2 regions of the Kitasatospora sp. NEAU-CNBT7 genome follow, and region 1 is predicted to be linked to the other one. Evidence: predicted binding sites of a transcription regulator. Region 1 holds the regulator's gene; the other holds the start of a gene.
What was found. The regulator HspR, encoded in region 1, represses chaperone genes until heat shock. The targets are predictions, from matches to a motif close to TTGAGNNNNNNNNNCTCAA.
Positions count from the first base shown of each region.

Region 2: the regulator HspR is predicted to act here: its motif matches at 3,600-3,618, upstream of lon (endopeptidase La).

Region 1 covers NZ_JBXQQB010000001.1:232,814-239,895, reverse strand. The annotation lists gene AC2TEW_RS01105 (LuxR C-terminal-related transcriptional regulator) at 145-1,122, shown strand; gene AC2TEW_RS01100 (TIR domain-containing protein) at 1,139-1,765, opposite strand; gene AC2TEW_RS01095 (helix-turn-helix domain-containing protein) at 2,263-3,285, opposite strand; gene AC2TEW_RS01090 (heat shock protein transcriptional repressor HspR) at 3,490-3,990, opposite strand; gene dnaJ (molecular chaperone DnaJ) at 3,995-5,143, opposite strand; gene grpE (nucleotide exchange factor GrpE) at 5,234-5,839, opposite strand; gene dnaK (molecular chaperone DnaK) at 5,836-7,082, opposite strand, start outside.
Region 2 covers NZ_JBXQQB010000007.1:199,911-206,992, forward strand. The annotation lists gene AC2TEW_RS12545 (hypothetical protein) at 1-889, opposite strand, end outside; gene lon (endopeptidase La) at 1,184-3,577, opposite strand; gene AC2TEW_RS12555 (rhomboid-like protein) at 4,164-4,970, opposite strand; gene AC2TEW_RS12560 (response regulator transcription factor) at 5,547-6,269, shown strand; gene AC2TEW_RS12565 (sensor histidine kinase) at 6,423-7,082, shown strand, end outside.

The DNA.
Region 1 (7,082 bases):
CGGCCGTCGCCGGGTGCAGCGTACGGTGGCGGGTCGGCTGGGGTCGCGCGGGCGGACGGTGGCCGGGCGGACCGCCCGGGCGGCCGGTCCGGGCCGCGGACGGACGCTCTTCCAGCCCGTACGGCGGATGCGGAGTGGTGCGAAGTGAACGAGCTGGTGGCGGGTTCGCTGCCGACCGAGACGGAACGGGCGCTCTACCAGGAGATCCTGGCGCAGGGCGGGCGGGTGATGTTCCGGGACGTCGCGGACGGGCACGCGGCCGCGGTGCTGCGGCTGATGGAGCTGGGCCTGCTGGTCCACCACGACGCCGACGCCTCGCTCACCGCCGTCAACCCGCGCGCGGTCGGCGAGCGGATCAGCGCGGACCTGCGCTCGGCCGGTACCAGGATGCTGGTCCAGGCCGAGGAGATGCCGACCCTCCTGGAGGAGCTGACCCGGGCCTACGACGCGACGCCGCGGCGGGTGGACCGCTCCAGCGAGGTGCAGCACGTCGACGACTTCCGGCAGATCCGGCACCGGATCCTGCAGATCGAGGCGGAGTGCCGGGAGGAGACGCTGGCGGCGCAGCCCGGCGGGGCCAGGCCGGCCGAGCACCTGGAGCAGTCGCTGGAGCGCACCCGCGGGTTCCTGGAGAACGGCGGCTCCAGCCGGACGATCTACCAGCCCGGTGCGCGGCTCGACGAGGCGACGGTCCGGTACGCGGCCCGGGTGACCGAGCTGGGCGAGCGGATCCGGGTGCTCAGCGAGCCGTTCACCCGGCTGATCGTCTTCGACCGCCGGGTGGCGGTGCTGCCGGCCGCCGCGGACAACCGCAGCGCCGCGTTCATCGAGGATCCGGCGGTGGTCAGTTTCCTGGTCGGGGTCTTCGAGCGGGACTGGGCGCGGGCCGAGCGGGTCCAGTGGCGTTCCGTCCACCAGGAGGCGGACGGTCTGCCGGTGCACGAGCAGGTCGGGAGGCTGCTCGCACAGGGGTTGACGCAGCGCAGCATCGCGGGCCGGATGGGCCTGAGCGAGCGCACCGTGGCGGGGCACATCTCCCGGCTGCGGGAGCTGCACGACGCCGAGACGCTCTTCCAGCTGGGCTGGCAGATGCGCGGGACGGAGGCGGCGTCAGGTGAGTGACGGCGGCGGCCCGGTGTCAGCCGGTCGCGATCTCCGGGGACCAGTAGCCGTGCGGGCGGGTGCTCGGCGCGGGCTGGCGCGGGATCGGGAACTGCTCGCCGGGCGCCGTCCAGAAGCCCTCGCGCAGCGAGAGCGCCATGCCGGCCCAGTCGAGGGCGGTCTCGACCGTGTGGTGCAGGGCCTCCTGGGACCAGGTGTCGTCGAAGACCAGCGGCAGCACGGGGGAGACCTGCTCGATGGTGGCGATCAGCGGGTTGTGGGTGATCGCCTCGTCGACCAGCAGCACGATCGGCTTGCGCAGCGCGGACGCCCAGCCCAGCTCCAGGCTGACGCCGGCCGACAGCGGCGCTCCGACGTAGGCGAAGATCAGGTCGGCGGTCTGCATGGCGCGGAAGTCGGACGGCACCCGCGGCTCGGGCGCGCGGCCCGCCACCGTCCAGGCGTCGCTGTGGTGCCCGCTGTACACGGCGGCGCCGCTGCGCAGCAGCGTGGTCCGAAGGGTCGTCAGCCGGGTGCGGCTGGCCAGGGTCACCACGCTGTCGGCCGGGCCGGTGAGCCGCATCAGCGGCGCGGCCAGGAAGACCCGTGCGCGCCGGCCCTCGGGGGTCTGGGCGGCGCGATGACGCAGGTAGGGCTCACTCATGTCGACTCCGGGAGAAGGAGGGGCGGAGACCGCACCCCCATAAGGAAGTGTGGTTGACGCGGGAAAACGCGATCAATATCGGTGAGGTGGAAATTATTTGCCGAGTTCATGTCACTCGGCGGCGCCCCCGTGCTTCCCCCTCGCCGACCTATGTGGAGAGTGCACTGATCGTCTCTGTCGTTACGGTCCGTCGTCCACTGGCACTCGATGTCATCTCGCTGCCTGGCAGAGAGATGACACACCCCCCGGTCGTTCTATCGGTCAGGAGGGTGGCAGGATTTATCCTGTTCCGATAGTCATACTTCCTGTAACTCATGCTCCGTACCGAAGGGAGTGCTCTCGTGCGTAACGCGCGTCGCCTCATCGCCTCAGCCATCCTTGTGAGCGCTGCGCTCTTCATCGGAGCGGGCAGCGCCAGCGCCGACAGCGTCTGGCAGTTGAAGAACCGTCCGACCGTGGTCTCGTCGGAGCAGGACAGCGTCTGGGAGTAGTACCCGTCAGTCGAGGGCCGGGGCCGACTCGTCGTCGGCTTCCGGGTCGTCCGTCTCCTGCGCGAGCTTCCAGCCCAGCTGGAACAGCGTGTCCACGCCGTATTCCTCGCGCATCTCGGCGATATGACGGGCCAGCGTACGTTCGCTCAACCCCAGGTTGCGGGCGATGACCCGGTGCCCGACGCCCTGGAGCATCGAGCGGATGATCTGGCGGCGCAGGCTGGAGAGCACCTGCGGTGGCACCTCGCGGTTCCCCTGGAACGGGATCGCGCGTTCCCACAGCGAGTCGAAGGTCTGTATCAGATAGCTGATCACTGCTTCGTCGGTGACGAAGCAGGCCTGTGTCATGTCCTTGCTGCCGGGAATGATCGCCACCTTGCGGTCCACCACGATCAGGATGTTGAACGGCTCGTCCAGCGTGCGGATGTGACTGCCGGCCTGCGTCATGGTCTCGACGTACTCGAGGGTGGGACTGGAGTATCGGGCGCTCGGCTGATAGATCGTTCTGGTGGTGCCGCCGCGGCGCAGTACGCCGAGATCACGGTTGATAGCCGTGCGTACGGTATCCGGGCGCCGGCCTCCGCCGGGCTGCGCGGTGAGGAGTTCCTGTGAGCAGCCGTCGACCAGTATCGCCAGCCGCTGATTGATCGGGACTTTTCCCTGGACGTACTCGATCTTTCCGCTGGATTCGACCTGGCCGCTCAGCTCGCTGAACGCGTCGCCGAGCTCCCGCAGTTCGTCGGTGAGGGCGACCGAGCGGGCCAGCAGGTGGGCCGCCTCCCGCTGCCAGGCCGCACTGAGCGAGGTCGACAGGCGCTTGGGGTCCACCGCGATCACCGCCGGCGGGTCGTCCAGGTCCCGCACCAGCAGGCCGAAGTCGAGCAGCTCCTGGACCTCCGCCTGCACGGTGCTCTGCTCGGCGGCGGTCAGCCGGCCGCCGGTGCGGATCGCGGAGAGGTAGAGCGCGCGTGCGGGGGCGGAGAGCAGCGACGCCGGATCCATCGAGGCGGAGTCCCCGAATGCCTTCATGTGCAGCTCCCCTCCGCTCTGTTCCCTGACCTGTGCTTGGCGAGCTCTGCGGATCAGTACGGATCATAGGCAGAACCGGCCGGTCGGGGACTTGCACTTCGCTAGTTCCCTGCCGGTCGAGCGGTGGACCCAACTCTCCCAGCACGGCCCGAACGCCGGCACCCCCCATGCGGAGGGTACCGGCGATGGGCGGGGAACAGGGAACTACCGCTTGGGCCGCCACACCACCAGCGCGCTGGACTGCTGGACCTGCTGGTACGGGACCAGGTCGCGGCGGTAGGAGGCGTGCACCGCGGCCTCCCGCTGCTGGAGCGCGCTGGCGGCGCCGTCCAGCGCGTCGGCCAGCTCGGCGACCCGTGACTGCAGGGCGGTGACCTGGTTCTCCAGCTCGATGATCCGCTTGATGCCCGCCAGGTTGATGCCCTCGTCCTGGGACAGCCGCTGCACCTCGCGCAGCTGCTGGATGTCCCGCGCCGAGTAGCGCCGGCCGCGCCCGGCCGTGCGGTCGGGGCAGACCAGGCCGAGCCGGTCGTACTGGCGCAGGGTCTGCGGGTGCAGACCCGAGAGCTCGGCCGCCACCGAGATCACGTAGACCGGGGTGTCCTCGGTCAGCACGTAGTGGGTGGGGCCGGGGGCCCGGCGGGGGGCGCCGCCGGGCAGGCCCTCGCCGAGTCCCGGGCCGATCGGGCCGTCAGGAGTGATCATCCGGTCACGCTCCCTCCGCCGCCCGGAACAGGGCGGCTCGCGGGTCGTCGGAGGCCGTGGCCTCGCGGTACTGCTCCAGTGCGGTCAGCGCGTCGCCCTCGACGTGCTTGGGTACCACGACCTCCACGGTGACCAGGAGGTCGCCGCGGGTGCCGTCCTTGCGGGTGGCGCCCTTGCCCCGGGCCCTCAGGGTGAGGCCGTTGGCGCTGCCGGCGGGCAGCTTGAGCTTCACCGGGGGGCCCTTGAGGGTCGGCACCTCGATGGTGCCGCCCAGCGCCGCCTCGGGGAAGGTGACCGGCACGGTGACCGTCAGGTTGTCGCCCTTGCGTCCGAAGACGGGGTGGGCGTCGACGTGCACGGTGACGTAGAGGTCGCCGGGCTGGCCGCCGCGCTCGCCCTGGGCTCCCTTGCCCTTGAGCCTGATCCGCTGGCTGTCCTGGACCCCGGCCGGGATCCGGACCTGCATGGTGCGGGCCGAGCTGGCCCGGCCGCTGCCGTGGCAGACGGTGCACGGGTCGTCGACGATCATGCCGCGGCCCTTGCAGTCCCGGCACGGCTCGGAGAGCGCGAAGGCGCCCTGGCCCCGGCTGACGGTGCCCGCGCCGACACAGGTCGGACAGACCCGCGGGGTGGTGCCGGCCTTGGCGCCGGTGCCGCTGCAGGTGCGGCAGGCGGCCTGGCTGGTCATCCGCAGCGGGACGGTGGCGCCGTCCACCGCCTCGTCGAAGCCGAGCGTGACCTCGGTCTCCACGTCGGCGCCGCGGCGCGGCTGGGGCTGCCGCCCGCCGCGGTTGAACAGCCCGCCGAACACGTCGCCGAGCCCGCCGCCGCCCGCCTGGCCGGCGCCGGTGAACAGGTCGCCGAAGTCGAAGCCCTGGCTGCCGTTGCCGCCCGGGCCGGCCCGGAAGCCGCCCGCGCCGAACAGCGACCGCGCCTCGTCGTACTCCTTGCGGCGCTTGTCGTCCGACAGGACGTCATACGCCTCGGAGATGTCCTTGAAGCGGTCCTCCGCCTTGGTGTCGCCCTTGTTGGCGTCCGGGTGGAACTCCCGGGCGAGCTTGCGGTAGGTCTTCTTGATCTCCGCGGAGCTGGCGTCCTTGGGCACGCCGAGGACCTTGTAGTAGTCCTTCTCCACGTAGTCCTTGGTGCTCATGGCTGCCGCCACCTCCCGAAGTGCGTCCATACGGCGCTGCGGAGCCGTCCGTCGTACTCGACGACGTACGACTCCGCAGCGCACAGATTGTCAGTTGTCGCCCGCACCGTCAGCCTTGTCGGACTCCGAGTCCTCGGAATCCGGCGTGGCCGTGGTCTGCGTGCCCGGCTGGGGCTCGGCCACCGCGACCATCGCCGGGCGGATGACCCGCTCGCCGATCCGGTAACCCGGCTGCAGGATCTGCACACAGGTGTCCTCGGTGACGTCCGAGGAGTAGCTGTGCATCAGCGCCTCGTGCAGCGTCGGGTCGAAGGGCTCGCCCTCCTTGCCGAACTGCTGCAGGCCCAGCTTGGCCACGACGGTCTCCAGGTTGTCGGAGACCGACTTGAAGCCGCCGGTGACCTCGCCGTGCTCGCGGGCCCGGCCGATGTCGTCCAGGACCGGGATCAGGGCCTCCAGGATGTTGGAGACCGCGATCTCGCGGACCGTCAGCCGGTCGCGCTCGACCCGCTTGCGGTAGTTCTGGTACTCGGCCTGAAGGCGCTGCAGGTCGGCGGTGCGCTCGGCGAGCTCCCGCTTGGCGGTGGCCAGCTCCTCCGAGGTGCCGCCGGCGGCGGCCTCCTCGGCGGCCTTGATCACGGCCTCCTCGGCGGCGGAGTCGTCGCCGGGCTGCTCGCCCTGCGGCTTCTCCGTCATGCGGCACCACCCTTGGGCTTCTCGTCGTCGACGATCTCGGCGTCGACCACGTCGTCCTCGGCCTTGGCTGCACCCTCGCCGGCCTCGGCGGCGCCGCCCGCGGCGTCGGCGTTCGCGTAGAGCGCGGCGCCGAGCTTCTGCGCGGTGGTGGAGACCTTCTCGGTGGCCTCGCGGATCGCGGTGATGTCCTCGCCCTTGAGGGCTTCCTTCAGCTCGCCGATCGCGGTCTCGACCTCGGTCTTGACGTCGGCCGGGAGCTTGTCGGTGTTGTCCGCGATGAACTTCTCGGTCGAGTAGACCAGCTGCTCGCCCTGGTTGCGGGTCTCCACGGCCTCGCGGCGCTTGTGGTCCTCCTCCGCGTACTGCTCGGCCTCGCGCATCATGCGCTCGATGTCGTCCTTCGGCAGCGCGGAGCCGCCGGTGACGGTCATCTTCTGCTCCTTGCCGGTGCCCAGGTCCTTCGCGGCCACGTGCATGATGCCGTTGGCGTCGATGTCGAAGGTGACCTCGATCTGCGGCAGGCCGCGCGGCGCCGGCGGCAGGCCGGTCAGCTCGAACATGCCGAGCTTCTTGTTGTACGCCGCGATCTCGCGCTCGCCCTGGTAGACCTGGATCTGCACGGACGGCTGGTTGTCCTCGGCCGTGGTGAAGATCTCCGAGCGCTTGGTCGGGATCGTGGTGTTGCGCTCGATCAGCTTGGTCATGATGCCGCCCTTGGTCTCGATACCGAGGGACAGCGGGGTGACGTCGAGCAGCAGGACGTCCTTGACCTCGCCCTTGAGCACGCCGGCCTGCAGGGACGCGCCGATGGCGACGACCTCGTCCGGGTTGACGCCCTTGTTGGCGTCCTTGCCGCCGGTCAGCTCGCGGACGAGCTCGGCGACGGCGGGCATCCGGGTGGAGCCGCCGACCAGGACCACGTGGTCGATCTCGGACAGCTGGATGCCGGCGTCCTTGATGACGTTGTGGAACGGGTGCTTGCAGCGCTCCAGCAGGTCGGCCGTCAGCTGCTGGAACTGGGCCCGGGTGAGCTTCTCGTCCAGGTGCAGCGGGCCCTCGGCGGAGGCCGTGATGTAGGGCAGGTTGATCGAGGTCTCGGAGGACGAGGACAGCTCGATCTTGGCCTTCTCGGCGGCCTCGCGCAGACGCTGCAGGGCCATCTTGTCCTTGGACAGGTCGACGCCGTGGCCGGCGTGGAAGACCTTCACCAGGTGGTCGACGACCTTCTGGTCCCAGTCGTCGC
Region 2 (7,082 bases), on a different contig from region 1:
CGACGACCGTCAGGTAGTCGGTGCCGGTGGCCGGGCCGAAGAAGGTCGGGGTGGAGCCGGTCCCCCAGCTGAGCTGGCCCGGCTTGCGGCCCGGCCCCCGGTCGTACGGCTGCCGCCAGGCGATCCGCGGGGTGCCGTCGGCGTCGGCGGTCAGCAGGTAGGTGGCGTGGGTGGTGGCGACGGCGGTGCCCCCGGGCGCGGTGGAGATCGAGTTGGCGATCTGCTCGCCCGCCGGGAGCGCCAGGGTCCGTACCGCGCCGGTACGGTCGTCGGCGGTGCCGACCACCCCCTTGCCGGTGGCGAACCAGACCCGGCCCTGCCAGTCCGGCGACAGCCCGGTGACCGCGTCGCCGTCGGGGACGGCCCCGGCCAGCGGCAGCCGGCCGTCGACGAACAGCTCCCAGCCGCCCGCGGCGGTCCGGCGGTGGCCGATCCGCAGCAGGTCGCGGTCACCGTCGACGGCCACCAGCCGGTCGCGCTGGTCCAGGTAGGCGTACACCCCGCCGAGCAGCGAGCCCTTGGCGAGCGGCAGCTCGGCCAGCGAGCGGCCGTCGGTCGGGTCCAGCAGGTGGACGGTCGGGGTCAGGCCGAAGATCGCGGTGCACAGCGCCACCGGGTAGCCGTCGGCGCCGACCAGGACGGTCGGGCAGGCCGAGGCCAGCGCGGTGCGGTGCGAGGTCAGCGCCGTGCCGGGGCGCGGGCCGGGCAGCCCGGTGGCGTCGGAAGAACCGGTGTCGCCGTGCATGGTGGCGGTGCCGTCGGGGCCCGCGTACGGGTTGTGCGGCGGCAGCGGGCCGAAGCCGGTGGCCGCGGCGGGTCCGGCCGCGGCGGCGGTGAGCAGGGCGGCGACCGCCAGGACGGCGGCGCGGGCGGGCAGCGCGAAGCGCATAGGGGTGTCCCGTCAGGTGTGAGGAGGGTCGGACCGCGCGGCGGTGCACACACCCGGACGTGCTCCCGGCCACGGCCGGGCGGGGACACCGCGATCAGAGCGCGGTGCGACAGCTCGCGGAGCACGCGTACGCCAGGTCGACGTCGAGTCGACGGCTCAGGTACGCGTGGCGATGCATGGGGCCAGCCTGACGTACTGACGGACCGTCTCACAACGGTGTCTCAGAGTGCGGGCGGGACAGCCCGCGAGGGGCGCCGGGATGGTCCCGGCGCCCCTCGCTCCCACGGCCGCGCCCTACGCCGCGACCAGCACCTCGGCCGGCTCCAGGGCCAGCTTCAGCACCTCCCGGACATCGGACACCGGGTGCACGGTGAGGCGCTCCAGCACCTCGGCCGGGACGTCGTCCAGGTCGGGCTCGTTGCGCTTCGGGATGATCACCGTGGTGATGCCCGCCCGGTCGGCGGCCAGCAGCTTCTGCTTCACCCCGCCGATCGGCAGCACCCGCCCGGTCAGCGAGACCTCACCGGTCATCGCCACGTCGGTGCGCACCTTGCGCCCCGAGAGCAGCGAGGCCAGCGCGGTGGTCATGGTGATGCCCGCGCTCGGACCGTCCTTGGGCACGGCACCGGCCGGCACGTGCAGGTGGATGCCCTGCTCGCGCAGCCCGGTGACGGGCAGCTCCAGTTCGGCACCGCGCGACCGCAGGAAGGAGAGCGCGATGTGCGCGGACTCCTTCATCACGTCGCCCAGCTGACCGGTCAGGGTCAGCCCGGTCGAGCCGGTCACCGCGTCCGCCAGCGAGGCCTCGATGTAGAGGACGTCGCCGCCGGCGCCGGTCACGGCCAGCCCGGTCGCCACCCCGGGGACGGCCGTGCGCCGCTCGGCCGGCTCCTGGGCCGACTCGGGCACGTGGTGCGGCCGCCCGATCAGGGCCCGCAGGTCGTCCGGGCCGATCGCGGCGGGCAGCGCGCGCTCGCCGAGCTCGCTCTGCGCCGCCACCTTGCGCAGGATCCGGGCGATCGACCGCTCCAGGTTCCGCACGCCCGCCTCCCGGGTGTACTCCCCGGCCAGCCGGCGCAGCGCGCCCTCGTCCACCGTGGCGTCCTCGGTGCGCAGCCCGGCCTTCTCCAGCTGCCGGGGCAGCAGGTGGTCACGGGCGATGACGACCTTCTCGTCCTCGGTGTAGCCGTCCAGGCGGACCAGCTCCATCCGGTCGAGCAGCGGCTCGGGGATGGCCTCCAGCACGTTGGCGGTGGCGAGGAACACCACGTCGGAGAGGTCCAGCTCGACCTCCAGGTAGTGGTCGCGGAAGGTGTGGTTCTGCGCCGGGTCCAGCACCTCCAGCAGGGCGGCCGCCGGGTCGCCCCGGTAGTCGGAGCCGACCTTGTCGATCTCGTCGAGCAGCACCACCGGGTTCATCGACCCGGCCTCCTTGATGGCCCGCACGATCCGGCCGGGGATGGCCCCGACGTAGGTGCGGCGGTGGCCGCGGATCTCGGCCTCGTCCCGGACGCCGCCGAGCGCGACCCGGACGAAGGAGCGGCCCATCGCGCGGGCCACCGACTCGCCGAGCGAGGTCTTGCCGACCCCGGGCGGGCCGACCAGCGCGAGCACCGCGCCCCCGCGGCGCCCGCCGATCAGGCCGAGTCCCTGGTCGGCCCGGCGCTTGCGGACGGCCAGGTACTCGACGATCCGGTCCTTCACGTCCGCCAGACCGGCGTGGTCGGCGTCCAGCACCGCGCGGGCGGCGGCGATGTCGTACGCCTCCTCGCTGCGCTCGTTCCAGGGCAGCTCGAGGACGGTGTCGAGCCAGGTCCGGATCCAGGAGCCCTCGGGCGACTGGTCGGAGGAGCGCTCCAGCTTGTCGACCTCCTTGAGGGCGGCCTCGCGGACCTTCTCCGGCAGCGCGGCGGCCTCCACCCGGGCCCGGTAGTCGGCCTCCTCGTCGGCGGCGTCGCCGTTCAGCTCCGCCAGCTCCTTGCGGACGGCCTCCAGCTGGCGGCGGAGCAGGAACTCCTTCTGCTGCTTGGCCACGCCCTCCTCGACGTCCTTGCGGATGGTGTCGTTGACCTCCTCCTCGGCGAGGTGGTCGCGCAGCAGGGTCAGCGCGTACTCCAGGCGGGCCACCTGGTCGGCCTCCAGCAGCACCTTGAGCTTCTGCTCGGCGGTGGCGAAGGGGGCGTAGCCGATGTTGTCGGCGAGCTCGCCGACGTCGTCGATGGCGGCCACCCGGTCGACGATCTGCCAGGCGCCGCGCTTGCGCAGCCACTGGGTGGACAGCGCCTTGTACTCCTTGACCAGCTCGGCGGCGCGGCCGGCGACCGGCAGCCCGGCGTCGGACTCGCGGAACGCCGTGGTCTCGACCCAGAGCGCGGCGCCCGGGCCGGTGGTGCCGGACCCGATCCGGACCCGGCGCACCGCGCGCACCAGGGCGGCCGGGTCCCCGTCGGCCAGCCGGCCGACCTGTTCGACGGTGGCCAGCGTTCCGACCGCGGCGTACGAGCCGTCCAGCCGGGGCACCAGCAGCACCTGGGGTTTGCCCGCCCCGCCGGCCCCGGCCCGGGCGGCCTCGACGGCGGCCCGGACCTCGGCGTCCTTGAGGTCGAGCGGGACGACCATGCCGGGGAGCACGACCTCGTCGTCGAGCGGCAGCACGGGCAGAGTGAGCGGAGTGGACGTCGATGCCATGATCTCTCCCCAGTCAGCGAAGTTGAGTTGACCTGACTAAGGTTTGGCGCCGACGGATTGTTCCCGGGCCTGTGTTCGCTGTGAGCGATCGACCCCGCACCGCCCCCGACGGCGCCGGCGGGCACGGCATCGCCGCAGGCGGGAGCGGTGCAGGTGGAACTGTCCGGAGCCGACGCACGGGCCGATGCGGGCGACTCCGCACCGCCCCCGGCGGCGCCGCAGGCGAGAGTCGGTACGGCCGACAGCGCCACGGATCGAACCCGGCGCAGGCAGGGACCTGGCACGCACGGCATCACCCCAGACGGGCGCCGAGGCAGCCGGACCCGGCGCAACCGACGCCACCGCGGACCGAAACCGCCGCAGGCGGCACCGAAGGCGACCGACGCCGCCCCGGGCCCGCACCGGCGGGGCCGACGTCGCCACCGGCCGGAACCCTGCGCGCCCGGCGTCACCACAGGCAGGCGCCGGCGCAGCCGGGAGCCCACGCCGCCACCAGGGGCAGAACCGGGCGTCTACGACACCGCCGCAGGCGGGAGCCGGCGGGCGCGGCCCGGGTGGGCCGGGCGGGCCCGGGCCCGCGTCGGGGTCAGGCCTCGGAGCGGGCCGGGGCGGGGCGCCGGGGGCGGGCCGTCGGCCAGTGCGGCAGCGGCAGGGGGCGGCCCGGGCCGCCGCGGCCGCGGCGCACCCGGCCCCACAGCGCGACACCGACCAGCAGTGCGGCCGGGTGCCCGACGGCGGTGACCAGGTCGGTGTCGGTCAGCACCTGGCGACCGACCAGGGCGCCGGCCACCCCCAGCACGGCCACCCGGCCGGGCAGCGGCAGCAGTCCGGCCAGCGCGCCCAGGCAGGTGAGCACGCCGTAGCTGACGCCGATGTCGAGTTCGTCGAGTGCGCCGGAGGCGAGCGCGCCGCCGGCCACCGCGCCGGCGACCACCGCCTGGGAGAGCAGGGTGGCACCGATGTGCCCGGTCGCGAAGACGCCGGCCGCCCGCCGCCCGCCGATCCGGCGTTCCAGCGGGGCGAGGGTGGCGAGGAAGGCCCAGAAGTACGGCATCCACACCGGCCCCGCCACCCAGAAGCCGCTGAACAGCAGTGCCGAGACCGGCCGGACCAGCAGGTTGTGCACATCGCTGCTGGAGGCGCTCTGCAGGCGCCGCACCAGCTCGGGGTCGCCGAAGCGGGCGAAGAGCGTGGTGCCGAGCAGCAGCGCGAGGTAGCCGAAGGTGAACGGGTTGCGGCGCGGCGTCGGCAGCAGCCGCAGTGCGGCGCGCAGCGCGGCCGGCCGGGAGCCCGCGGGCAGGAGGGGGTGCAGGGGGGAACGGAGGCGTGCGCGCAGCCGTACGCGCAGGAGCGCGGCGGGACGAGGGTCGGTGGGCACCGCGTCGTCCGCCATCGCGCCTCCGTCCGCGGATGAGCCGGTCACGCCTCGCTCAACGCCCGTGCGGGCGCCGGAGATCCCCGCCGAAGTTTGTCGTGCCCACGATACGTCCACCAGCTGGGAGTCCGCTGGGGATCTGCTGAGAATTCCTCAGGTCGCCCCACGTGACCGGGACCCGCCCTGGTACGGACCAACCCTCTGCCTACGGACGAGTAGCTTCCCGTCCCGGGCGGGTTATTCGAATGGGAGGCATACATACCGTCACAAGAGCCGATTTCGGCCGGGTAAGGTATCGCCCCGTGCCCCGGTCCGGGCCCGGTCCGAGACCGGGTCCGAGCTGGTCCGCGGGCCGGAAATGTCCGGTCCACCTGCCGGAACACCCACGGTGTCCGTACTCTGCGATGAGTACGGAAGAGGTGCGTCGACCCACACGGCGCACCGTCCGCACAGCGCCTTCGGCGGAAGGGCGCTCCGCGGATCCGGGCCCGGGCACAGCCCACGACGGAAACAAGACGACTACGAGCGGAGCCCCGCCACCCCCACAGGTGGCCGGCCCGCAGCCCTGGGGGCGGTGGCGTGACCGTGACAGAAATGCAGCAAGAGAACACCAGCAGCACGGTGGGCACTCAGCGACGAGTACTCGTCGTCGAGGACGAACCCACCATCGCCGAGTCCATCGCGGCCCGGCTGGGCGCGGAGGGCTTCAAGGTCGCCGTGGCCCACGACGGGCCCGGCGCGGTGGACGGCTTCCACACCTGGCAGCCCGACCTGGTCGTGCTCGACATCATGCTGCCCGGCTTCGACGGCCTGGAGGTGTGCCGCCGGATCCAGGCGCAGCGCCCGGTGCCGGTGCTGATGCTGACCGCGCGCGACGACGAGACCGACCTGCTGGTCGGCCTCGGGGTCGGCGCGGACGACTACATGACCAAGCCGTTCTCCATGCGCGAGCTGGCGGCCCGGGTCAACGTGCTGCTGCGCCGGGTCGAGCGGGCCCAGCAGGCGGCCAGGACGCCGGCCCTCGGCAGCCTGCGCTTCGGCGAGCTGGAGATCGACCACGTGCAGCGCCGGGTGCGGCTCGGCTCGGGCGACGTCCACCTGACGCCGACCGAGTTCGACCTGCTGGCCTGCCTGGCCGCCCAGCCGCGCGCGGTGCTCACCCGCGAGCAGCTGCTGGCCGAGGTCTGGGACTGGACGGACGCCTCCGGCACCCGCACGGTCGACAGCCACGTCAAGGCGCTGCGCCGCAAGATCGGCGCGAGCTGGATCCGCACCGTGCACGGTGTCGGGTACGCCTTGGAGGCGCCGCTCTCCTAGTCGGGCGCGCCGACGGCTCGGGCCTCCGGGGGGCCCTGGTCGTATCCGCGCCCGGCTGGCTGCTGCACCCGCTCGCCGCTCGCACCGGCGGGCCGTCCGCACCCGCGCCGTGCGGAACGAAGTCCGCGGTCCGGGGCCGACGTCAGGGACACCATGACCTTTCCACAGCAACGCAACGGGGACGCCAAGGCCTCTCCGCCCCCCAGCCTGGCCACCCGCGCCGTGCTGCGGGTCTGGGCCGACATCCGGCCGCTGGACCCGGTCCGCTCGATCAAGGGCAAGCTGGCCCTGCTGGTGATCGTCTCGGTGGTGCTGGCGACCGGCATGGTGGTGGTCGCGATCAGGTCCGAGACCCAGATCCGCATCATCATGATCTTCTCGATCATCGCCTCGCTGCTCTTCATGCAGTTCCTTGCGCACGGGCTGACCGCCCCGCTGCGCGACATGACCGCCGCCGCCCGCGCGATGGCCGACGGCGACTACAGCGCCCGGGTGCACGTCACCTCGCGGGACGAGATCGGCGAGCTGGCCGCCACCTTCAACCGGATGGCCGGTGACCTGGAGGCCGCCGACCGGCACCGGCGCGAACTCATCGCCAACGTCTCGCACGAGCTGCGCACGCCGATCGCCGCGCTGCGCGCCGTGCTGGAGAACGTGGTGGACGGCGTGGTGCGGCCCGACCCGGTCACCCTGGGCGCCGCCCTGGAGCAGACCGAACGCCTCGGCCGGCTGGTCACCCACCTGCTCGACCTGTCCAAGCTGGACGACGGCGTGGTCCCGCTGGACGCCCGTCCGTTCGAGGTCCAGCCGTTC